Regions from separate parts of the Synechococcus sp. A15-44 genome, predicted to be linked through region 2. Evidence: predicted binding sites of a transcription regulator. Region 2 holds the regulator's gene; the other holds the start of a gene.
What was found. Region 2 encodes NtcA, which controls nitrogen genes in cyanobacteria. Its sites were predicted from a motif close to GTANCNNNNGNTAC; they were not measured.
Positions count from the first base shown of each region.

Region 1: the regulator NtcA is predicted to act here: its motif matches at 5,471-5,484, upstream of SynA1544_RS14225 (aspartate carbamoyltransferase).

Region 1 covers NZ_CP047938.1:2,547,077-2,558,383, reverse strand. The annotation lists gene SynA1544_RS14250 (redox protein) at 1-228, shown strand, start outside; gene SynA1544_RS14245 (transglutaminase family protein) at 216-1,115, opposite strand; gene SynA1544_RS14240 (alpha-E domain-containing protein) at 1,088-2,083, opposite strand; gene SynA1544_RS14235 (circularly permuted type 2 ATP-grasp protein) at 2,077-3,552, opposite strand; gene SynA1544_RS14230 (sodium:solute symporter family protein) at 3,868-5,298, shown strand; gene SynA1544_RS14975 (hypothetical protein) at 5,316-5,444, shown strand; gene SynA1544_RS14225 (aspartate carbamoyltransferase) at 5,614-6,729, shown strand; gene asnB (asparagine synthase (glutamine-hydrolyzing)) at 6,739-8,763, shown strand; gene SynA1544_RS14215 (Zn-dependent hydrolase) at 8,945-10,147, shown strand; gene SynA1544_RS14210 (DUF1028 domain-containing protein) at 10,144-10,818, shown strand; gene SynA1544_RS14205 (hypothetical protein) at 10,895-11,113, opposite strand; gene SynA1544_RS14200 (DUF4278 domain-containing protein) at 11,194-11,307, opposite strand, start outside.
Region 2 covers NZ_CP047938.1:254,424-265,730, reverse strand. The annotation lists gene SynA1544_RS01355 (BadF/BadG/BcrA/BcrD ATPase family protein) at 1-858, shown strand, start outside; gene glmM (phosphoglucosamine mutase) at 845-2,239, opposite strand; partial or broken gene SynA1544_RS01345 (transglycosylase SLT domain-containing protein) at 2,384-4,267, shown strand; gene SynA1544_RS14595 (hypothetical protein) at 4,355-4,858, opposite strand; gene SynA1544_RS01340 (thioredoxin domain-containing protein) at 4,922-5,497, shown strand; gene thyX (FAD-dependent thymidylate synthase) at 5,542-6,264, shown strand; gene dcd (dCTP deaminase) at 6,275-6,868, opposite strand; gene SynA1544_RS01325 (cob(I)yrinic acid a,c-diamide adenosyltransferase) at 6,868-7,467, opposite strand; gene rph (ribonuclease PH) at 7,613-8,356, shown strand; gene ntcA (global nitrogen regulator NtcA) at 8,415-9,131, shown strand; gene SynA1544_RS01310 (DUF3084 domain-containing protein) at 9,159-10,310, shown strand; gene SynA1544_RS01305 (resolvase) at 10,307-10,753, shown strand; gene SynA1544_RS01300 (DUF3146 family protein) at 10,731-10,988, opposite strand; gene pth (aminoacyl-tRNA hydrolase) at 10,988-11,307, opposite strand, start outside.

The sequences.
Region 1 (11,307 bases), 330 kb from region 2:
AGCGGTGGTGACATCCTTCGCATCCCTCCTGGCACCTTCCATCGTTCGATCTCCGATCCCGATGGTTCCGTCGTTCTGAACCAGGCGGTTCGTGAAGAAGGCGCTTCTCTGGTGCATGAATTTCGAGTCTACAACAGCGCCGAAATTCCGGCTTTGATGGCGGCCACCGACAGCTCGGCTCCGAGGCCCCAGTTGCACGGGGTGGAACCTCTGCTTCAGGCGGCCTGAACCAGGCTGGGTGAGGAGGTTGCTGTTCCGGAGGCTTCCTCCTTGATCTGAATCTGCCAATTCAGCTCACTCGTTGTTCCGGGGGGACCGCTGAAGCTGCCGCTCACGGCTGCGGTGAGTTCCGGCTTGGAGGAGGTGGCGAGCACCACATAGCGCTCGTTGGCTTCCATGCCGGCACTGGGATCAAAGCCCCGCCAGCCCGCTCCCGGCAGGTAAACCTCTGCCCAGGCATGCAGGTCGTACTCCTTCGGGGGAGGTTGCTGCAGTTGATAGCCGCTCACAAATCGGGCTGGAAGACCCACCACGCGGCAGCAGGCCACCATCAGCATGGCCAGATCACGGCAAGAGCCGATCCGCTCGCGCAGGGTTCGGCCCGCAGGCCAGGCGGGGCCCACATGGCGTTGGGTGTATTTTACCCGCTCCTGAATCAGCTCAATCAGTTGCTTCAGAAAAGCCAGGGTCTGCTGGTTGCTGCCCATCAGGGCTTCCTGGGTGAGGTCGATGGCCGCGGGTTCGTGCTGGCCGTTGGGCAACCAGCCCTCCAGGGCCCCTTGGAGATCGCTGTTGAGCTGGCCGCGTGGGTAGGGCAGGGGTGGTTCCAGTCCGTTGAAGCAGCTCTCCAGCGGCGGTGCCGGCCGGGTCTCCACCAGGCTGCGGGCCTCAAAGACCAGTTCATCGGTGTTGCCGAGAAAGCGGAGCCGTTGGATTTCGTCGCCGCTGGCGGCCACCAGCTCCCGACGTTGCTCTGGTTCTGGCAGCACGCTGAGCTGATGCTCCAGCAGGGTCTGGAACCCCTGCCCCCGAGGCCTCAGACACAGGCGATGTTCCCCCAAGAAAACCGGGGCGTCATACCGATACGTCAGGCGGTGAACGATGAGAGCGCGCATGCGGGATCGGTGGGGGTGGAACGGAGGTCGGCGCTGGTGAAGTAGCGGGTCTGGATCAGGCTGTGGAGTTGGTTGAGGTCCTGCTGAAGCTGGTCAATGGCTTCGTGCAGACCGGCTTCGATCAGGTTGTCGATCCGCACATAACTCCAGCGGGCCAGGAGCTGTCCGCGCAAGCAGTCGAGGTCATCCGGCGTGTCTTGGCTCGGGTGCTGCTGGATCTGTTGCAAGGTGTCGCTGATGCCCTGGAGGCAGTACCGCACCGACCGAGGAAAGCTGGGATCCAGCAGCAAAAAGCGGGCCACGGATGCCGGGCTGATCGCTTGCTGCACGCTCTGGCGGTACATCTGATAAGCGCCTGCCGTGCGCAGCAGGGTGATCCACTGCAGTTCGTCCAGCACGCCGCCCACCTCCTCAGGGGAGGGCAGCAGCAGGAAGTATTTGACGTCGAGGATGCGCGAGGTTTTGTCGGCGCGTTCGATCAGACGTCCCAGCTGACTGAACAGCCAGCTCAGATCACGGCTCAGGGTGGTGTCGGTGATCCCGTACACGAGCTGGCAGCCACGGCGGATGATCCGCAGTTGTTCCTGCACTGGTTCGCGCCAGATGTGTTCATCGTCTTGAAGGCTCCAGTGCAGATCATTGATCTGCTCCCACATTTCTGTGGTGATCACATCCCTGATCTGCCTTGCGTTCTCCCGGGCCACCGCAATGCAGCTCACGATGCTGTTGGGATTGCTGCGGTCCCGCAGCAGGAATTGCACCACCTGTTTGGGCGTGGCATCGGGATAGGCCGTATCGAAGCGGTGGCGATCCCCCGTCACCTCCACCAGCGGCAGCCATGGTTCGGCGCTGCCCGGAGGGCAGTCCAGCGCCATCGATTCACTCACTTCCAGAAAGCGCGAGATGTTTTCGGCACGTTCCAGATAGCGGTTGATCCAGTAGAGCGAATCGGCAACGCGGCTCAACACGGCACAGCCTCCTGGGGCTGCGGTGCCGCCATCCGTTGGTCGTCGACGATCCAGGTGTCCTTGCATCCGCCCCCCTGGGACGAATTCACCACCAGTGAGCCGCGCTTGAGGGCAACGCGCGTCAGCCCCCCTGGGCTCACCCAGTTGCTTGCGCCCCGCAGCACGTAGGGGCGCAGATCCACGTGGCAGGGGTAGAGCTCACCGTCACTGAGGGACGGCACGGTGGAGAGCTGCAGCGTGGGCTGCGCGATGAAGTTGCGGGGATTCGCACGGATCTTCGTGTCGAAGTCCGCCAGCTCCGAACGGCTGGCCTGGGGGCCGATCAGCATTCCGTAGCCCCCGGCTTCCGCCACCGACTTCACCACGAGTTGCTCGAGGTGTTCGAGCACGTAGCGCTGATCATCCGGCCGGGAACAGAGGTAGGTGGGAACGTTCTCGATGATCGGCTCCTCATCGAGGTAGTAGCGGATCATCGCCGGCACGTGGGCGTAGATCAGTTTGTCGTCGGCGACGCCGGTGCCAGGGGCATTGGCGATAGCGACCCGTCCTTGCCGCAGCACGTCGATCAGGCCCGGCACCCCCAGCATCGAGTCCTGGCGGAACACGGTGGGATCGAGAAAATCGTCGTCGATCCGTCGGTAGATCACATCCACGGGTTTGAGGCCGTTGGTGCTGCGCATCCACATCCGGCCGTCTTCGCACACCAGGTCGCGTCCCTCCACCAGAGGAATGCCCAACTGCTGGGCGAGATAGCTGTGCTCGAAATAGGCGCTGTTGAACACCCCGGGCGTCAGGATCGCCACGCGGGGGCTGTCACTCCAGGGAGCCAGGTCCTGAAGGGTGCGCAGCAGATGGGAGGGATAGTCGTCGATCGGTTGAACGGCACGGCCCTCGAACAGGCCAGGGAACAACCGTTTCATCACCCGACGGTTCTCGAGGAAGTAGGCCACCCCCGACGGACAGCGCAGGTTGTCTTCCAGGACCCGCCATGTGCCCTCGCCGTCGCGGATCAGGTCGAGCCCGGAGATGTGGCACCAGCGGTTGAGGGGCAGGCTGATGCCCTGCATCTGAGGTCGCCAGCCGGAGGAACTTTCCACGTCTTCCCGTGGGATCACACCGTCGTTGAGAATCTGCTGGGGGCCATAGATGTCGGCGAGGAAGCAGTCGATGGCTTCCAGGCGTTGCAGCAGTCCCCGCTCCAGGGTGATCCAGTCGCTGCGGCCAATCAGGCGGGGCAAGGGATCGAAGGGGAGAATCCGTTCGCTGCCTTTGAGGCCGGAATCGTTGAGGCGGAAGGTGGCGCCGAGGCGACGCAGCAGCTGACTGGCCGAGGCGTGGCTGCGATTGAGCTCGGGCAATCCCATCTGCCCCAGTGATGTGAGCAGCGTGGCCAGATCGTCGCGCGGCCTTGCCGTTTCACTGCAGAAATATTCGTCGAAGCCGACCGTGGGTTTGTAGTCGGTAAACATCCCGATGGAATGAGGGGAAGGCATCCAACGCGTCGGCCGATCCCCCTTCGGGTTGCAGTTGCTACACATTCCGCAATTTCATGCGACCGGGTGCTGATCGCCTGCTGTTTGGGTATCCGAAGGCACCTGAATGGAGGGCGACAGCCCGGCTTGGGAAGCCTTTTTGCTTACCTGTTTCTTGAGTTCAAAGGGGCTGGGCCTTGGATGAATTGCTCTGGGCGCGACTGATCTTTGCCCTCGGTGCCGTTGTGACCGCGGCGACGGTGGTGATGATTCTGCGCGGACATTTGTATTGGAACCGCAGGGGGTCGACGGATGTCCGCTGACTCGGTTCCCTTCCTTCAGCCCGGGATCGCCTGGGCGTTGGTGGTGCTGTTCTCCGTTCTCTGGGTGGCGCTCGGGATTGCCTGGGGCCGGCGCGGTCAAGGCAATGCCGACGACTACATGCTGGCGGGGCGCAACATCGGGCTGGCCCTGAGCACGGCCACGTTGATGGCCTCCTGGGTCACCGGCAACACCACCCTGCTCGCCCCTGAATTCGGCTACAAAACCGGCCTTTGGGGCATGTTCAGCTATGCCCTGGCCGGGCTTGGTCTGATCCTGTTCGCCCCCCTGGCCTCGCGGATCAAGCAGTTGATGCCCAACGGGCGCACCAGCGGCGATTTCATTCGTCTGCGCTACGGGCGTCTGGCCTGGTGGGTGTTCATGCTGATCACCGCGATCTACACCCTGGGCTTTCTGATGACCCAGGCGATGGGTGCTGGCCTGCTGTTGCAGGCTCTTTCAGGCTTCAACTACCACGTGGGGATGGTGGTGGTGATTGGTGTCGCCACGCTTTACACCCTGTTCGGTGGAATGCGGGCTGTGATCGGCACCGATTTCATTCAGTCCCTGTTGATCATGGTGCTGCTGGCGGTGGTGGCGGTGCTCGCCTTCCGTCAATTTCCGATGCCCGAGGTGCATGCCGCGTTGCTGGCCCGGCATCCCGATCGGCTTGATCTGCTGCTGCCGGCGGGTTTGTTGATCGCCTGGAATTCCGCCCTGTTTTCGATGGGCGAGGTGTTTCACAACAACATCTGGTGGTCCCGGGTTTTCGCGAGCCGGCGCTCGGTGGTGATGACCTCCTTCGTGTTGGGGGGAATCGCCTGGATGAGCGTGCCGATGGTGACGGGCTCCATCGGCCTGGTCGCCCTGGCCCGTGAGTTGCCCATCGAGCAGGTGAACATGGTGTTCCCTGTGATGGCAGCCGATCTGCTCGGTGCCGGCGGCGCGGCTCTGGTGTTTGTGGTGGTGTTCGCCTCGCTCACCTCCACCCTGGATTCGCTGTTGGCCTCCACCGCCGATCTGCTGGCAGAGGATGTGTACTTCCGCCTGTTGCGCCCCCAGGCCAGCGACCTGCAGCTCAAGCAGGCGGCGCGGTTGATGGTGGTGGGACTGGCTGTCGTCACCCTGGCGCTGTCCTGGCCGCGGCTGGATTCGCTGGCGTCGGTGCTGTTCTTCACCGGTGCCTTGGTGGCTTCCACGGTTTGGCCTGTGGCGTGTGGCCTCTACTGGCGCACGGCCAACCGCACCGCTGCCATTGCGGCCATGTTGGCCGGCAGTGTTGTGGGCCTGCTCGCCTACGTGTTGATCGCGCCCTATTGCGCTGCTGTGTTTTCGGCGGCCGTTTCGGCGGTTGTGATGCTGCTTGGCAGTCGGTTCTGGCCGGAACGCTTCGACTTCACCTTGCTGCAGGAGGAGGGATGATCCAAATGGTTCCTTTGATGGCGGGCCTCGTTGGTCTGTCGGGCTTTCAGGCTCTGCTGGTGGCCAGTCAGTTCGCCCTGGTGCTGTCGGTGCTCGTGCTGCTGCTGATCTGGTGGGTGGAGTGGCGCAATGGCCGGGTTTGGTGAAGTAATTCGAACTTCTCGGCAATTGTGTAGCTATTGCCACCGTTTTTCTTCCGCTTTCGAAAGAAGCCGCGTGATTTCTTGAAGATGGCCCCCCCGTTGTTGCAGGGTGTTGAAAGTTACAAGTGGTGCCGGTTGTTGACCTTCCGGCTCTGTTGCGAGGAGAGGTTTGATGCTCGACGTCAAAACAGCCACGCTGGAACTGGATGACGAGCCGATGCGCTTTGCGCCCATCGGGCCAGACGTTTACGGACGCACGCAGCCAGAAACCCTCCTAACGACGATTGAGGAAGACGCTGAGCCGCTCAAGGATTTAGTGGATCAGCATGTGGTGTCGATCCAGCCGTTTCAGCCCGAGACCCTGTTGCAGCTGTTTCGTTTGGCGGCCAAATACGAAAGCAATCCTGGTCGCTACATCACTCACAGCGTTCCGCTGAAGGGAAAGATTCTGATCAATGCTTTCTACGAGCCCAGTACGCGCACGCGTCTGTCCTTTGACAGTGCCTGGCATCGCCTCGGGGGCAGCTCGATCAACATCACCGACCGTGCTTCCACTGGCATCGCCAAGGGCGAGTCTCTGGAAGATGTCGCCCACATGTTCAACAACTACGGCGATTGCGTGGTGCTGCGGGATAGCGATCCCGGCGCTGTTTATGCGATGTCCAGCACGTTGCGGATTCCGATCATCAACGCTGGCAATGGCATCGATGAGCATCCAACCCAGGCGATGGCGGACCTCTTCACCATCCTCAAATGGCGACCGTCGCTGGCGGAACCCGAGGTGGCAGCGAACCAACGCATTCGGATTGGGGTGATCGGTGTGCCAGCGCGGATGCGCACCGTGCGCTCGTTGCTGCGGATCCTGGCCAAGTTTCCCCACATTGTGGATGAGGTGGTGGTGATCCACTCAGCGGAGGCTGACCCCGAGGAATCCCTGTTCGATCCGGGGCAAAAGGAGGAGTTGCTGGAGGCCGGATTGCGGCTCCGCTGCAGCACCGATCTGATTCAGGAATTGCCCCACCTGGATGTCACCTACATCAATGCCATTGCCTGGGTGGGCGACAGCTTTGAGGTGCATGGCGATCAATTCCGTCTCACCAAGGATTTGCCCTACAAAGCAGAATCGATCGTGCTTCACCCGCTGGCGCGGGGGGCGGAACTGAGCACCTGCATGGATGACACGCCCCACAACTGGTATTTCAGCCAGGCCAGGGGAGCTGTGTTCCTGCGGATGGCCCTGCTCACCTGCATGGTGGATCGGGCCGAACGCGTGATGGATGTGATCTGAGGTGAGCTGATGTGTGGAATTGGTGGTGTCTTCAACGCAGACCGTCAACAGACGGTGGATCGCCAGCTGCTGGTCAACATGGCGGCGATTCAGGCCCATCGCGGGCCCGATGGTTTCGGCGTTGAGGTGATCGATCAGGCCGGCGTTGGCTTCTGCCATGCGCGCCTTTCGATCATTGACCTGAATGAGTCACGGGCCCGGCAGCCCTTCCTCACCGATGACGGGGAGGTGCTGATGGCCCACAACGGTGAGTTCTACGACTTCCAGCGAATCCGGGCTGACCTCACCGCCCAGGGGGTGCGATTCAGCAGCAAGAGCGATTCCGAGATCCTGCTGCGGCTGTATCAACGCCAGGGCTTGGAGGAGACCTTGCCCTTGTTGCGCGGTGAGTTTGCCTTCGCCTTGTTTGATCGGTCCGAAGACTGCCTCTACCTGGTGCGGGATCGCTTCGGCATCAAACCGCAGTACTGGGCGATGACGCCTGAGGGTCTGGTGTTCGGTTCCGAATTGAAGGTGCTGTTCGCCCATCCGGCGGTGGAGCGACGTTTCACTTCGGAGGGTCTGTTTCACCAGTTGATGCAGACCATGGTTCCCGGCACCACCGCCTTCGCCGGGGTGCATCAGGTGAAGCCCGGCCATGTGCTGAAGGTGCAACGGGTGAATGGGCATCTGGAGGTGTCGGAGTCCACCTACTGGGACGTCGACTTTCCGCGCAAGGACGAGCGGGACCCCAAGCGAACCGAAGCTGACCACATCGCTGCCGTTCGTGAGGCTTTGCTGGAGGCCGTTGAACTGCGCATGGTGGCTGACGTGCCGGTGGGTTGTTATCTCTCCGGCGGCATCGACAGCTGTTCGATCCTTGGTTTGGCGTCAGCCGTGAGCCAGGCACCGGTGAAGGCGTTCACCATCGGGTTTGACGACGCCCGTTATGACGAGTCGCCGATTGCCCGGGAGATGGCTGAGGCCACAGGCGCTGAGCAGGATCTGATGCGTCTCTCGGGCCAGGAGCTCTATGGCCACATGGAACGCACCATTTGGCATGCGGAGCGAACGATCTACAACACCCTGGCGGTGGCCAAGTTCTTGATGAGCCGCCACGTCAACGACGTGGATTACAAGGTCGTGATGACCGGTGAAGGCTCAGATGAGCTGTTCGGTGGCTATCCCGCCTTCCGCCGCGACATGTTCCTCCACGGTCTCGATGACCTGCCGCAGGAGGAGCGCGCCAGCTGGGAAAGCCTGTTGCAGCAGTCCAATGCCCTGGTGAAAGGGGCGATGCTGGCTGAAAACCAGGTGGATGACCCCGATCTTGATGCGGTGGTTGGCTTCACCCCCAGTTGCCTGCAGCCCTGGCTGGCCTGTGCGCCCTTGGTGCCGGAGCTTCTGGCGGAATCCCATGCCGCAGCCCTGAAGGATTACTCCCCGGGCAAGGCGATTGCCGAGCAACTGGATGCGGATCAACTGGACGGGCGCCATGCCCTGGACAAGGCCCAGTACGTCTGGATCAAGACCATGCTGGAGGGCCAGATCCTCACCTGGGGCGGCGATCGGGTCGACATGGCCAATTCCATGGAAGCGCGACCCGCCTTCCTCGATCACCATCTGGCCGCGGTGGCGGTTCAGGTGCCGCCTGAGCTGCGGATCAAGGGGAAAACTGAGAAATACGTGCTGCGGGAAGCCATGGCCGGCCTGTTGCCGGAGGTGTTGTACCGGCGTGAGAAGTTCGCCTTCATGGCCCCGCCAGCCCACACGGAGCCCGAGAAGTGGGAGCAGATGAAGCAGCTCGCCGACGACTACCTCAGCGATGAGGCGATCGATGCCGCTGGTTTGTTGAGCAAGGCCGGCGTGCGTGCCTTGTTTGCGCGTCACGAGGATCCGGCCACCACCGATGCGGAGCGTGTACAGATGGATGCGGTGATCAATCATCTGCTGGGTGTGCAGATGCTGCACCGCATGTTTGTGGCGGAAGACGTGCCAGCCCTGGCCCGGCGTGAGGCAGACCGCCTGGGTTGGCGGGTGCTGATGCCCGTTTGAATTCTTTGGTCAGGATTAAATCGTTGCGCTAGCTACAGGCCGATCGGCCCTTTCAGGTGAAGGTGTTAATCCCTTTGAACTGAAGGTCACGGCATTGCCAGCGCTCATTACGGCTTCTCCGACCACCCCTGCATCAAGGGTCGAGCCAGCCAAGATTGCTGCGCGACCAAACCGTGATCGTTTGGTTGAAACAATTGAACAGCTGGCCAGCATTGGCGCCAAGCCCGATGGCAGCATCTGTCGACGCGGGTTCTCGCCGGAGGATGTGCAAGGGCGCGAGTTGCTGGCCCACTGGATGAAGCAGCTCGGCATGCAGGTGCGTGTTGATGCCGCTGGCAACTTGATCGGACGCCTTGAAGGCTTGGATCCCCACCGTCCGGCCCTGGTGACCGGGTCGCACCTCGACACGGTTCCCACCGGTGGTCGTTTTGACGGTGCTCTGGGGGTGTTGGCCGGCCTGGAGGCCTGCCGCGCTCTACAGGATCAGGGTTTGCGGCTGCGGCATGGTATCGAGTTGATCGCCTTTGCCGACGAGGAGTCGACCATGGTGGGTTGCAAGGGCTTGGCGGGCACGGCCTCCGCTGACCCGGAGAGTTACGCCACCAGCAACGGCCAGCCGATTCAGGACAACCTGGCGCGCCTCGGGGGGGATTGGCCGTCTTTGGCGTCAGCCCGCCGCTCCGATGAGGCCTACGCCGCTTTCCTGGAGTTGCATGTTGAGCAGGGTGGTGTTCTCGAGCAACGCGGTGATGCCATCGGTGTTGTTGAGGGTGTTGTGGGTCAGCGTCGCTTCAGCATCAACGTGCAGGGCCAGGCCAACCACGCCGGCACCACACCGATGGAGCTGCGACAGGACGCTCTTGTGGCGGCTTCACGCATTGTTCTTGCCGTCGAGGCCATGGCCTCCCGCCATCCAGGGGATCCGGTGGCGACGGTGGGTCGACTGGAGGTTTGGCCCAATGCCGCCAATGTTGTTCCCGGCGCTGTCACTCTGACCGTTGACCTCAGGGATGTGGATCCGACCGTGCTCGATCAGTTGGTGGAGGAGTTGATGCAGCAGCTGGAACGCATCGGTGCTGAAACGGGCTGCCCAATTGCGGTGGATCCCCAGTTCAGTGTTGATCCCACCCCTGCTGATGTCGTGGTGATGGCCACGATTGCGGAGGCCGCGGCCGATCTCGGCCTGTCCCACAGCCATCTCCCCAGCCGAGCCAGTCACGATGCGCAGGAGGTCGGCCGCCGTTGGCCGATGGGCATGATTTTTGTGCCCAGTCGGGGTGGTCTGAGTCATTCCGCTGCAGAGTTCACCAGCGATGAGCAGTGCTGGGCGGGAACTGCGGTGCTGCTGGAAACCTTGCAGCGGCTCGACCGTCAGCTGCCGTGACCTTTTCAATCCTGGCTCGGGACCCCAGCAACGGTCGCTTTGGCGTGGCCGTTGCCACCTGTCATCTGGCTGTTGGATCCACCGTGCCCCACATCCGCGCCGGGGTTGGTGCCGTCGCCACCCAGGCCCACACCAATCCGTATCTGGGGATTTGTGGTCTTGAGCGCCTGGAGCAGAGTTCGGATGCCGAGAGCGTTCTGGCCAGCTTGCTGGCGGATGATCAGCACCGTGACCGGCGTCAGTTTCACCTGATTGATCTGGACGGTCGCACGGCCTGTTGGACGGGACAGGATTGCGGCCCTTGGGCAGGTCATCGCCATCAGCGTGATCTGTCTGTTGCCGGCAATTGCTTGGTGGATGAAGGGGTGTTGGCAGCCATGGAGCAGGCCTTTCTCACCAGCGACCCCAGCTTGAAACTGGGTCGCCGCCTGATGATGGCTCTGCAGGCTGGGGAAGCGGCCGGCGGTGACCATCGTTCTCCCTTCTGCACGTCAGCGGCGGTGCAGGTGAGCGGTGAAGCGGCTTTTCCGCTGTTGGATCTTCGCGTTGATTTTCACGAGCGCGCCGTGGAGCAGTTGATGGAGGTGTATGAGCGCAGTCAGGCCCTCTGGGCCCAGGAGTGGAGGGATGAACTGTCGGAGTTGCCGATGCTCAACCGCTTGGTGGCTTGAGCATTCACCGTCATTCACGCCATTAAAAAAGCCCTGCACACGACTGTGTTGCAGGGCTTTTTTAATTCCAGGGGGTTCAGCTGGGGACGGAAGCTTCCCACTCCACATTCAATCCAGCTTCGCGGGCATCACTGATCAGATCGTCGATGCAATCCATGCCGAAAGCGGCTTGTCCCGACAGCAGGGCATCCCAGTCTTGAGCTGGAAAGTGCGTTTGCAGCCAGAACACACCGTGCACGCTGGAGGGATTCACCTGCACGAGACCTTGGTCGAGGCGAGTAGTGATGAGATCCAACGTCGTTGCTGAAGCTGGATCTATTACGCCTCAATCCTCAGGATTGGAATGTTCGAGTTGCTACGGATCGAGAAGTTGGCCTAGCGCGTGTAGCGCACGCCCCGGTAAATCAGCTGCACCGGAGTGCGGTGGTTGTTGATCTGGCGGGCTTGGTACACGTTGCGGCGGTACACAAGCTGAACGCCAGGATTGCC
Region 2 (11,307 bases):
GAGGGCCCCGGAGTCAGCCACCTGGATGCCCCCCAGGGTGAACGTCGTTTCCTCGAGGCGATCAGCACCAGTGCGCAGGAGGCCCTGAAAAATCACCCCGATGGCGTGATCCAGGCGGCCGTTGTGGGAGCCAGCGGCATCGAACACGGAACAGCGTTGCAAGAGCGTGCTGAACGTTTGGTGGGGCAAGCCCTGGCCATCGGTGATGACACAGGCTTGACCAAGGTGCTGGTCACTGGAGACGAACGCACCGCCTTGCGAGGTGCGATCCCTGAAGGCGCAGGAATCCTGGCAATCAGCGGCACCGGAATGATCGTGCTGGGCCGAGACGAGAACGGCCATGAACACCGCTGTGGCGGCTGGGGATGGCTGCTCGATGGAGCCGGCTCGGCCTTTGATCTGGGCCACCAGGGATTGCAGCTGACCCTGCGCATGGCCGATGGACGCCTGCCCGACCATCCGCTGCGCCTGCAGATCTGGAATCAGATGGGCTGCGACAGCCACGCCGCAGTGAAAGCCCGGGTGGTGCAGCAGGACTTCGGCACGGCTGACTTTGCAGCCTTGGCTCCACTGGTGGTGGAAGCCGCATCCAAGGACTGCCCTGGCGCAGAGGAGATCGTTCAGGGATCGGCAGCAGCCCTCTCCCGCTGCATCAGCACCGTGGCCCAGCAGCTTTCCCTGCGCTCCCCCCTGGTGGTCTGCCATGGAGGAGCCGTCACCCATCTCCAGGGGTTCCGCACAGCCGTGCAACAGGCCATCCATCAGTCGATTCCCGAAGCCCGATGGGGCAAGGCCAAGGGCGATGCCTGTGATGGCGCCCTCCTGATGGCCGAGGCCTTAAGCCTCAGGCCGCGTTGAGATGATCCTCGGCAACGGCGGCCAGATGCCCCGTCCAATGCTCCACAGCGTCCGACTGCTCGGCTTCCACCATCACCCGCAAGACGGGCTCCGTACCACTGGCCCGCACCAAAATGCGACCGGTCTCGCCCATCGACTGCTCCGCTGAAGCAATCGCGTCGGTGAGAGCAGTGCAAGCGCTCCAGTTCTTACGACGCAAACGGTCCATCACCCGCACATTGACCAATTTCTGCGGGTAGGCCTGGAAACTGCGGTCCAACCAATCGCTCAGGCTGATGCCCTGGGCATGGCACAAGGTGGCCAACTGAACGGCGGTCAGAACACCATCGCCACACAGCCCATGGGAGGCGGAAAGGATGTGGCCGGATTGTTCTCCACCGAGGCCCGCGCCACTGGCCACCATGGCGGCATGGACGTGCTGATCCCCCACCGGCGTGCGATCGAGAGTGCCGCCCCGCTGCTGCCAGGCACGCTCGAAGCCAAGGTTCGACATCACAGTGGCCACCAACCGCTGATCGGGGAGCGCCTGCTGCTCCTGCAGCACGGATCCCCAGAGAAACAGCACGTGGTCGCCGTCGATGATGCGGCCGCGGCCGTCCACCGCCAGCATCCGATCGGCATCACCATCAAAGGCAAATCCCATCGCCGCGCCGCGCTCGATCACAGCCCGTTGCAGCGGTTCCAGATGGGTTGACCCGCAAGCAACGTTGATGCGGGAGCCATCGGGTTCCCCATGGAGCACGGTGAGATCAGCCCCCAGGGCACGGAAGGCATCGGCACCGCACGCCGTCGCGGATCCCCAGCAGAGGTCCAAAACGATGGGAACGCCATCCAGTCGGCGTTCAGCCACCGATTGCTGCAACACCTCTCTGTAGCCATCCAGGAGATCGGCGCTGGATCGCGCCACACCGCAGCGGAATGTTGCTTGCTCAGCCATGGGCGTCTGCCCCTGCAGACCGGCTTCCACCTGGGCTTGACGGGAGGCGCTGACTTTGGCGCCATCGGCCCCAAACACTTTGATGCCGTTGTCTGCAGGGGGGTTATGGCTGGCGGAGACCATCAGGCCGCCGGCGGCCCTCAGCTGGCGGATCAACAACGGAACCGCCGGCGTCGGACAGAGCCCAAGGGTCCACACATCGCGACCAGCGGCCGTCAAGCCGGCCGTCAGGGCAGCAACCACCATGCTGCCGCTGGTCCGGGAGTCCATCCCGATCAGAACAGGACCTTCCGCCTGCAGAACCCGACCGACCCAATAGCCCACCTGAAGACATAGAGCGGGGGTGAGAACCGTGCCGGCGAGCCCACGGATTCCATCGGTTCCAAACACTGGCGAAGCGTCACCGAGAGCGGGGCCGATCGGGGAGCACGCCTCTTGAACCATGGGTCTCAATCGTGGACAGCACCATAGGAAGCACCTCTGAGGCTGATTCCCAGGGACGTGACAGGTGCAGCTCTGCCCTCCACGGCCCACAGGCGATCAAAGGCTCGCCAACTCTCTTTGAAGCATCAGAATGAAACGAACTCCATGTTGGGTGTGCAGGCAGGGCCGCCAATCGGAACGCTGCTGCTGCTTTCGGTTGCTGGTTTCAGTGGGTTAGCTGCATGGGGCGGGCAGCTGCTTCTGAACAAGCAGCATCAGCGCCTCACGCCTGAAGTCTCGCAGGCAAGGCTCTGGCAGCACTACCGCTGGGCCATCGATCCGCAGACCCGTCGAGAGGCCGCCCTATTGATGGTGGCGAGGGATGGGTCACCGCAACTGCTCCATGGCCAAGGCTGGGGGCGCGATCCGATGGCGGCCGTGGTGCTCGAACGGGCAGCCCTCACCACTGCCGCCCAGGGCAAGCCATCGGACGCTGCTGAGACCTGGCAGCGCCTGTTGGATCGCTTTCCCGAAGCACCCGGCTCCGCTTGGGCTCGATTGGCGCTTGGCAACAACAATCCCGTTCTTCATCAGCAGCTGCTCCAACAGCAACCCGCACACCCCGCAGCACTGACCCTGGCGGCTCGGGATGGCTCCGAAGCGCTAGCAAGCCATCAAGGCGCCTTGCACCTGGCCCGTTGGAATGCGCGCCGAGCCGGCGCCCTTGGGCTGATGCGTGACGCCTGCGAGGCCACGGGGGCGCAGGCACCTCAACCCGACCAACGCCAAACCTTGGCGCAAGCACTGGCAAAACAAGGCCATGCCGACACCGCAGTGACCTGTCTTCAGGAGCTTGAGGCCTCCCCTGAGACCCAGCTGGCCATCGGTCGTTCCCTGCTGCTGCATGGCGACCCTGATGCAGGTACAGCCCGGCTGCTGACCCTGGCGCAGAACCACCCAAACCACCCCGCCAGCCTTGAAGCAGCACGGATCTTGAGTGAACCGCTCGATGCCCAGCCTGGGGTTCTGGATGCGCTTCCGGCTGCCCTTGAGGAGCGCTCAGCCGCTGTTGCCGCAGCTCGCGTGCGACTCGCCGGCGGCGATGGGGCGGATGCCGCCCTGAGCCGCTGGCCCAACGACCCCGACATCTGGCAACTCCAATGGGACCTCGCCCGCGAGGCATTTCTGGCTGGAGATTGGGATCGTGCCCGCGCCCTGCTGGAACGCCCCGATGAGGATGGCCCCCTGCCTCCACCGTTGGAGACGCGGCGGCTGTTCTGGTTGGGGCTTAGCCACAAGCAACTCGGCGAAACGACAAAGGCAGAACGCAGCTGGCGCCGCCTGATCGGGGCCTTCCCCGGGGGCTACTACCGCTGGCGCGCCATGGAGCACCTGGGTGTGGCCGAACCCCTGGCGTTGCGATCCCCAGACCCGCAGCAGGAGCCGCCAGCCTGGCAACCGCTCAACAGCCATCACCGCCTGGTGAACGAGCTTTGGCGCCTGGGCCAGGTGCACGCCGCCTGGGAGGCCTGGCAGGCCCAGGCAGACCCTGCAGTCCCGCCACCACCTGAAGAACGTCTCGCCGAAGACAGGCTGCGCCTTGCCGTCGGGGACACCTGGATGGGCCTGGACCAGCTCTGGTGGCTCAGCCTCCGCTGGCGTGATCCGAGCTGCCATCAACGGACTCTCCTGCATCGCAGCCAATTCCCTCGCCTCTTCGAAGCTGAGATCCAGACAGCGGCAGAGCAAGCAGGCGTTCAGGCCAATCTGCTGCGAGCGATCGCCAAACAGGAATCACGCTTTGCGCCTGGTGTCGTCTCCCCTGCTGGGGCCGTAGGCGTGATGCAATTGATGCCTTCCACAGCCACAGAGATGGCTGACGCACCAACCAGCACGTTGATGCTGAAGGATCCCGCCGACAACTTCGAACTGGGCGCGCGCTACCTCCACCACTTGCTGGAGCAATGGGAAAGCGACCCCTTTCGCAGCATTGCCAGCTACAACGCCGGGCCAGGTGCTGTGGCCTCTTGGGCACAACCCACGGATCAAGACGACGATGCGCTCTGGGTGGAACGCATTCCCTACCCGGAAACACGCTTCTACACCAAGAAAGTGCTGGACAATCTGCTCGGCTACCTAGGCGGCAATCAATCGTTCTGCAACGAGACTGGCGCTGGGATGGGGCAGAAGCGTGCCGGCGACGATGCCAGCGATCACGACCAAACTCATCAGAAGCAGGCAGATCCCGGCGGCGGGCAGAACACCGATGCGGATGAGATCGAGCCTGGCCAAGAGCACGGCTGAGGCCAGGATCAAAACGTCGGTGAGCACATTGAGCTTCAGCAGGTAGATGCCACCGGTGATCACCACCAGCAGCGTGACCACCAACGTCATCACCCGGCTCGACGCCATCAGCAACGACACCTGGCGCAACAGCAGATCGGGCATGGTGCAGAAGACGACAACCACCTGCGTCTGCAGCAGCACAAGAGACCAGAACCAGGCCGCACTCACGCCATAGAGAGACGTGAAGGAGGGCTGAACAATCTGCCAATGGTTGCCGAGCACAACCGCAACGAGAAATAGCACCGTCAGCAACGGCGCCCGAACCGGAAGGCTCAGCAGTCGCAGAATTGGCATGGCGTCAAGGTAGCGGCGGCCTTTCGAAGGAGCTGCCAGAGTGATCGCTGCGGTTGACGTGCGATGACAGGCACCCCGGAGTCTTCGCCCCTGGGCACAGCGCAGCGATGGGTGCTGGTGCTGATTGCGGTGGCTCTGGCCATGGGCCTGGTTGTCCTACGCGGAGGCATTCAGAGCGAAAGCCCGATGGAGCAGCTGGCGAGACGATCCCTCGACCCACAAACAGCGTTAACCAACGGACGCCCAACGCTGATCGAGTTCTACGCCGATTGGTGCCAGGTCTGCAGAGAGATGGCCCCTTCGATGCTGGCTTTGGAGAAGCAATCGCGAGATCGACTCGATGTTGTTCTGGTCAACGTCGACAACCCCCGTTGGCAAGATCTTGTTGATCGCTACGACGTCAACGGCATTCCCCAGTTGAACCTGTTCAACGCTGAGGGGGAAGCCAAGGGGCGATCCCTCGGCTTGCGCAGCGCTGAGGAACTCCAGCTGCTCACCACAGCACTGCTTGAAAATCAGCCGTTGCCGGCCTTGCCTGGCGTCGGCAACATCAGCCAGCTGCCGACGCCCCCCTCTGCGAACAACGCGATGGCAGGGGCCTCGAGCCCAGCCAACGCGGGGCCCCGCAGCCATGGTTGACACGCCTCGCCATGATCACCACAACTCGTCACTCTGACGCTCCCATGGACCGCTTTCGGGTCGATCTGATCGCAGCTACGCCGAACCCGCAGCAATGCGTGTACGCCGCCATGCATCAGGACTACAGCGAAGGATTCGTGGCCGGAGATCGTGCCAACTGGCCCGATGAGCAGCGGGCTGGAGAGATCTGTGTGAAACGCCTGCTGTCTGGAGAACGAGGCCACTACGGTCCGATGGAGCATGCGCAGATCGTGCTGAACGTGGGCTGGTTCCCGCACTCGGTGATGCAGCAGGCCCGCACCCACCGGGTTGGGGTGAGCTTCGATGTGCAGTCGATGCGTTACACCGGTGAACGCATCTGCCGTGCAGCGGATGGAGCCCTGGACCTGGAAGAGGTGTTCTATCTGCGGCCCATCGGCGAGTACAGCGATCGGCAGGGCAAGAAATACGCCTACACCGAAGCACTACGCCAACAGGATCTTGATCTCTGCCGGAGCGCCGCCGAGCGCTACAGGGATCTGCTCAGGGCGGGCTTCGCCGAGGAGCACGCCCGCGGCATCCTCCCTTTCGACTACCGCCAGCATTTTGTGGTGAGCTTCAGCCTGCGGGCGTTCCTGCACTTCATGGATCTGCGAGCCAAGCTCGATGCCCAGCTGGAGATCCGCCAGCTCTGTGATCTGATGTGGCCCCACATGGTGGAGTGGACCCCTGAATTTGCAGCCTGGTACGAAAAAAGCAGGCTGCACCGGGCGCGTTTGGCCCCCTAACCAGAGAGCACTAGACCTTGGCCAGCGTCACCCGTTCCGGTTGGTGCTGGTACTTGCCTTGTCGATCGCTGTAGGTGGTCGAGCAGGGATCACCCTCAAAAAACAGCAGCTGACAGATGCCCTCATCGGCATAGATGCGGCAGTCAGCACCCGAGCTGTTGCTGAATTCAAGGGTGAGGTGACCCTCCCAGCTCGCTTCTGCCGGGGTGGTGTTCACGATGATTCCAAGGCGGGCATAGGTGCTCTTGCCCAAACAGATCACGGTGATGTTGGGGGGAACCCGCAACTTCTCCAGGGCCACACCGAGGCCATAGGAATGGGCCGGGAGAATGAAATATCGCCCGTCTTCATCCTCATGAAGGGGAGTGGGTTCGAGGTTGGCCGGGTTGAACCGCTTGGGGTTCATCACCGTGCCTGGAACATGCCGGAAGATCAGAAATTCCTGGGAGGAAAGGCGTAGGTCGTAGCCGTAGGAGGAGCAACCAAAACTCAGCACTGGCCGCAGCTTCTGCTCCGGCTCCAGGTGACGGACCAAACCGCTCTGGAATGGCTCGATCATTCCCTGCCCGGCCTGTTGAGTGATCCAGCGATCGCACTTGAGCATTAGAAACCTCGGCGCAACTCCGTGACTTGATCTGCCATCTCCACCACACCGGCGGGGATTGTAGGTCCAGTGATGATCACATCCATCGAAGCGGGCCGCTGCTCAAGAGCTGCAATCACGTCCGCCTCATCCAGGTATCCGAAGGCCACGGCAAGGCCGAGTTCATCCAACACCAGCTGGTCGAGATCTCCCTGGATCAGATGCTGACGGCAGATGGACCAAACCTCAGCCACCGCCTCCGCACCACCGGGATGCCCCGGCGAGGAGAGGCAGAGGGGCACTTCCGGCCGCAGCCAGACGAGGCCTCCGCAGAGCTTCACCCGGCCGGCCGATCCCTGCTGCACGCCCCCTTTGAGGAACTGACTGATCAGAACACGACTGCCCAAGCCGGCAGCTCGCATGGCCTGGCTGAGAACACTGGCGAAACTGCCTCGATAAGGCGCCGTATGCACCTGCAGCTGCCCTTCGGGAGCCACCAGATGCAGGGGTGGCGGATCAGAAACGGCAGGCAAGGGCCTCAGGCCCGCCCGTTGCAAGGCCTGCTGATCCCGATCCAGGGAATTTTGGAAGGATTGGGGGTCGGCGAGGCTTGTGGTCATCACGGAAGCATCTGTCCGGGCGACCCCGGCAAGACCTTGAATGTAGCGGCGAGATCACATTCCACAAGGGGATTGACACCACCCATGGTGTTTGGACAGGGCGAGAACCAACCGCCTGCGAGGCTTGACGAACTGCACACCACCGATGAGCCAATCCCCTGAACAACGCACTGATGGCCGTCGCCCGCAGCAGTTGCGACCGTTCTCGGTGACCTGGAATCCCATGAGGTTTGCCTTGAGCTCCCTTGTGGTTCACACCGGCCGAACCGCTGTTCTCTGCAGCGTTTGCTTGGAGGACAAGGTTCCCCGCTGGCGCAAGGGAGAAGGATTGGGATGGCTCAGCGCCGAATACCGGTTGCTGCCCGGATCCACCCCACAGCGGCAATCACGGGAGCTGATGAAACTCTCGGGTCGCACCCAGGAAATTCAGCGGCTGATCGGCCGAAGCCTGCGCGCCGTGATCGACATGGAGCGTCTAGGGGAGCGCACCTTGCTGATCGACTGCGACGTGATCCAAGCGGACGCCGGCACCCGGACGGCCTCGATCACCGGGGCTTGGCTTGCCCTGGACCAAGCCTGCCGATCCCTGGTGGACCAGGGAGTGCTGGAGCAATCGCCCCTGATCGATCAGGTGGCGGCTGTATCCGTGGGCTTGGTTGATGGCCAGGTCTTGCTGGATCTGGACTACAGCGAAGACAGCCGAGCCGAGGTGGACCTGAACGTTGTGCAGTCCGGCGATGGCCGTCTGCTGGAAATCCAGGGAACGGCGGAGGGTGCGCCCTTCAGTCGCAGCCAACTCAATGAGCTGCTGGATTTAGCAGAGCCGGGATTGAGCTCCCTGATGCAGGCGCAACGCCAGGCCTTCAACGAGCACAGCAGCGTTAAGTAATAACCGCTACATGGCGGCCACCGCCGGCTCCGTAACTTCGCCACACCAGGGGGTTGTCATGACCAGTAGCCGAGGTTTCAGCCGATACGCCCCGCAGATGGTGGCTCCAGCTCCCAGCGCAGAGCCCGCCAACCGTTCTCTGCTGGAGATCATCCGGGATCTCGATGGCGCTAGCAGTGATCTGGTGGATCGCAACAAGACCATCTTTTTCCCTGGAGATCCCGCAGAACGGGTGTATCTGATCCGCCGGGGAGCCGTTCGTCTGTCCCGCGTCTACGAATCGGGAGAAGAGATCACCGTGGCCCTGCTCCGCGAGAACAGCCTCTTCGGGGTGCTGTCACTGCTGACAGGCCAACGGTCCGACCGCTTTTATCACGCTGTGGCCTTCACCCGGGTCGAAATGGTGACGGCACCAGCGACCTCCGTCAAGGCCGCCATCGAAGCAAACACCAGCGTTGGCCTGCGCTTGCTTCAGGGTCTCTCCAGCCGGATTCTGCAGACCGAGACGATGATTGAAACCCTCACCCATCGGGACATGTCATCCCGACTGGTGAGCTTCCTGCTGGTGCTTTGCAGGGACTTCGGCGTGGCAGATGAGCTAGGCATCACCATCGACCTGCGCCTGTCCCATCAGGCCATCGCTGAAGCAATTGGCTCAACACGCGTCACAATCACGCGTCTGCTGGGAGACTTGCGTCAATCCGGTCTGGTTCAGATTGACCGCAAGAAAATCACCGTTCTGGATCCGATCGCGCTGGCCAAACGCTTCAGCTAGGCCTGCCATCGCCCGACTTGTGCAGCGATGAGCGGCTGGGCACTGATTCTGGTTCTGTTGGTGCTCGGGGGCGTGCTATCGACCCTGGGCGACCGCTTGGGCAGCCGCGTCGGCAAAGCGCGACTGAGTTTGTTCAGCATGCGCCCACGGCGCACCGCCGTTTTGATCACGGTGTTGACCGGCAGCCTGATCAGCGCACTCTCACTTGGCCTGATGCTTCTGGTGAGCCGGCAGTTGCGGGTGGGCCTGTTTGAACTGGATGCCCTGCAGGAGAAACTCCAAGACAGCCGTCAGCAGCTAAAGGCAGCCGAGCGGGAACGGGACAAGACCCAAACGGAAACCAAACGGATCGCCATTGAGCTCGAGCAATCACAGCAACGGGCCAACACCCTGCGCCTCGAACTGGCTCCTCTTCAGAAGGAGCTGGCCCAACTCGAAGCCGAACGTGAACGCCTCAGCCAGGACATCGCCTCCCGCGATGCGGACATCCAGCGCACGGAAGCCGAACTCAACAGCGTTCGCAGCCGCATCCGAGCCGGTGAGCAGGAACTCAAACAACTGGAACGCAATCTGGTCGCCTTGCGGCGTGGATCGGTGGTGATCAGCAGCGGACAGACCTTGGCAAGAGCAACGGTTCGACTCGATGCTCCGGACCAGGCCAAACAGGCTGTCGACAGGCTGTTGCAGGAGGCCAATCTCAACGCCTACGGAAAAGTGCGACCTGGCGAAGCACCCGAACGGCAGTTGATCCGCGTTCCGCGCAGCGATGTGGAACGCCTGCAAAGCATCATCCGCAAACCGGAGACCTGGGTGATCTCGCTGCGCTCAGCCACCAATGTGCTGCGAGGTGAAACAGCGGTGTACGCCTTCCCCGAGGTGCGTCCGAACCGGCCGGTGACCCAACGCGGAGACGTGCTGGCCACCACCACACTGCAACCGGATGAACGCACTCCAGAGGGCATTCGCACACGATTGAACCTTCTCCTGGCCTCGGCCTATGCCGAAGTGCAGCGGCGGGGATCCCTGACCGAAGGCCTTCAGTTCGATGGATCAGCCCTCTCCCAACTGGCCCAGACCCTGATGGAAGGACCCAGCCAAAGCGTGGTCTTGGACGTGATTTCCGCAGGGGTCAGCGACAGTGCCGATCCTGTCGTCGTCACCATTCAGGCCTCCCCATGAAACGGGTGGCCGTCCTCGATCCAGGCCGCTGCAAATGTGGTCTTGTGCTGGCCGATCTTCAGCTCGGCCTCGTGCGCGAAGGGCATGTGCTGGCCCCAGAGGCCGTCGAACCCTGGCTGGAGCACTGGAATCAAGACCAAGCTCTCGACCGCATCCTGATCGGCGATGGCACGGGAAGCCGAGCCTGGATCCAGCGACTGGAACGGCTGGGCCATCTCACTGTGGTTCCGGAGCAGGGAACAACCCTGAGGGCGAGACAGCGTTACTGGGCGCTGTGGCCGGCTCGAGGTTGGCGACGGATGCTGCCGGCAGGACTGCGCATTCCACCGGTGGATCTGGATGCTGTTGCAGCTTTGGTGATGCTTGAGGAGCACCTGCAATGCCGCCTGAAATGGCCTGAGCCTGATCCCACGTTCTCGCTCAGAACCTGGCCCGGACCATGAAGGTGTAATCACCCCCCGGCTCCAGCCTGTAATCAGAACGCACCAGAAACCGCCGCAAGGCATCCTCGATCAGGGCACGTCCCAGGGATGGCTCAACCACCAGTTCACCGCGATCAAAGGCCCAGGAAAACTGCCACTCAAACCCTCCAGCAGAAACTTCACCCTCCACGCACTTGGCTTGAAAACACTGGCGGAGCACCCGCAAATGGGCCGTTGTCGCCGGAAGTGCCGGCATCAGTCGACCGACTCCAGTTCATAGCGGAACCCGTTGATCCAGGTTCCAGCGCGCTCAAAGCTCTGGCGCTGAAGACGTTGAATCCCATCCAGAACAGCATCGAGAACAGCGCCGACACAGGGTTGCTCCGCCTTGCTGAACGGACCAAGAACATGGGACACCGTTCGGGCGCGGCGTTCGGCAGGGTTCTCAGCCGGCGCACCAATACCGATCCGCAGCCTGGGGAACCCCTGGGTCCCGAGATGCTGAATGGTGCTGCGCAAACCGTTGTGCCCGCCGGCACTGCCCTGGGCCCGCAACCGCAAACGACCCAGCGGAA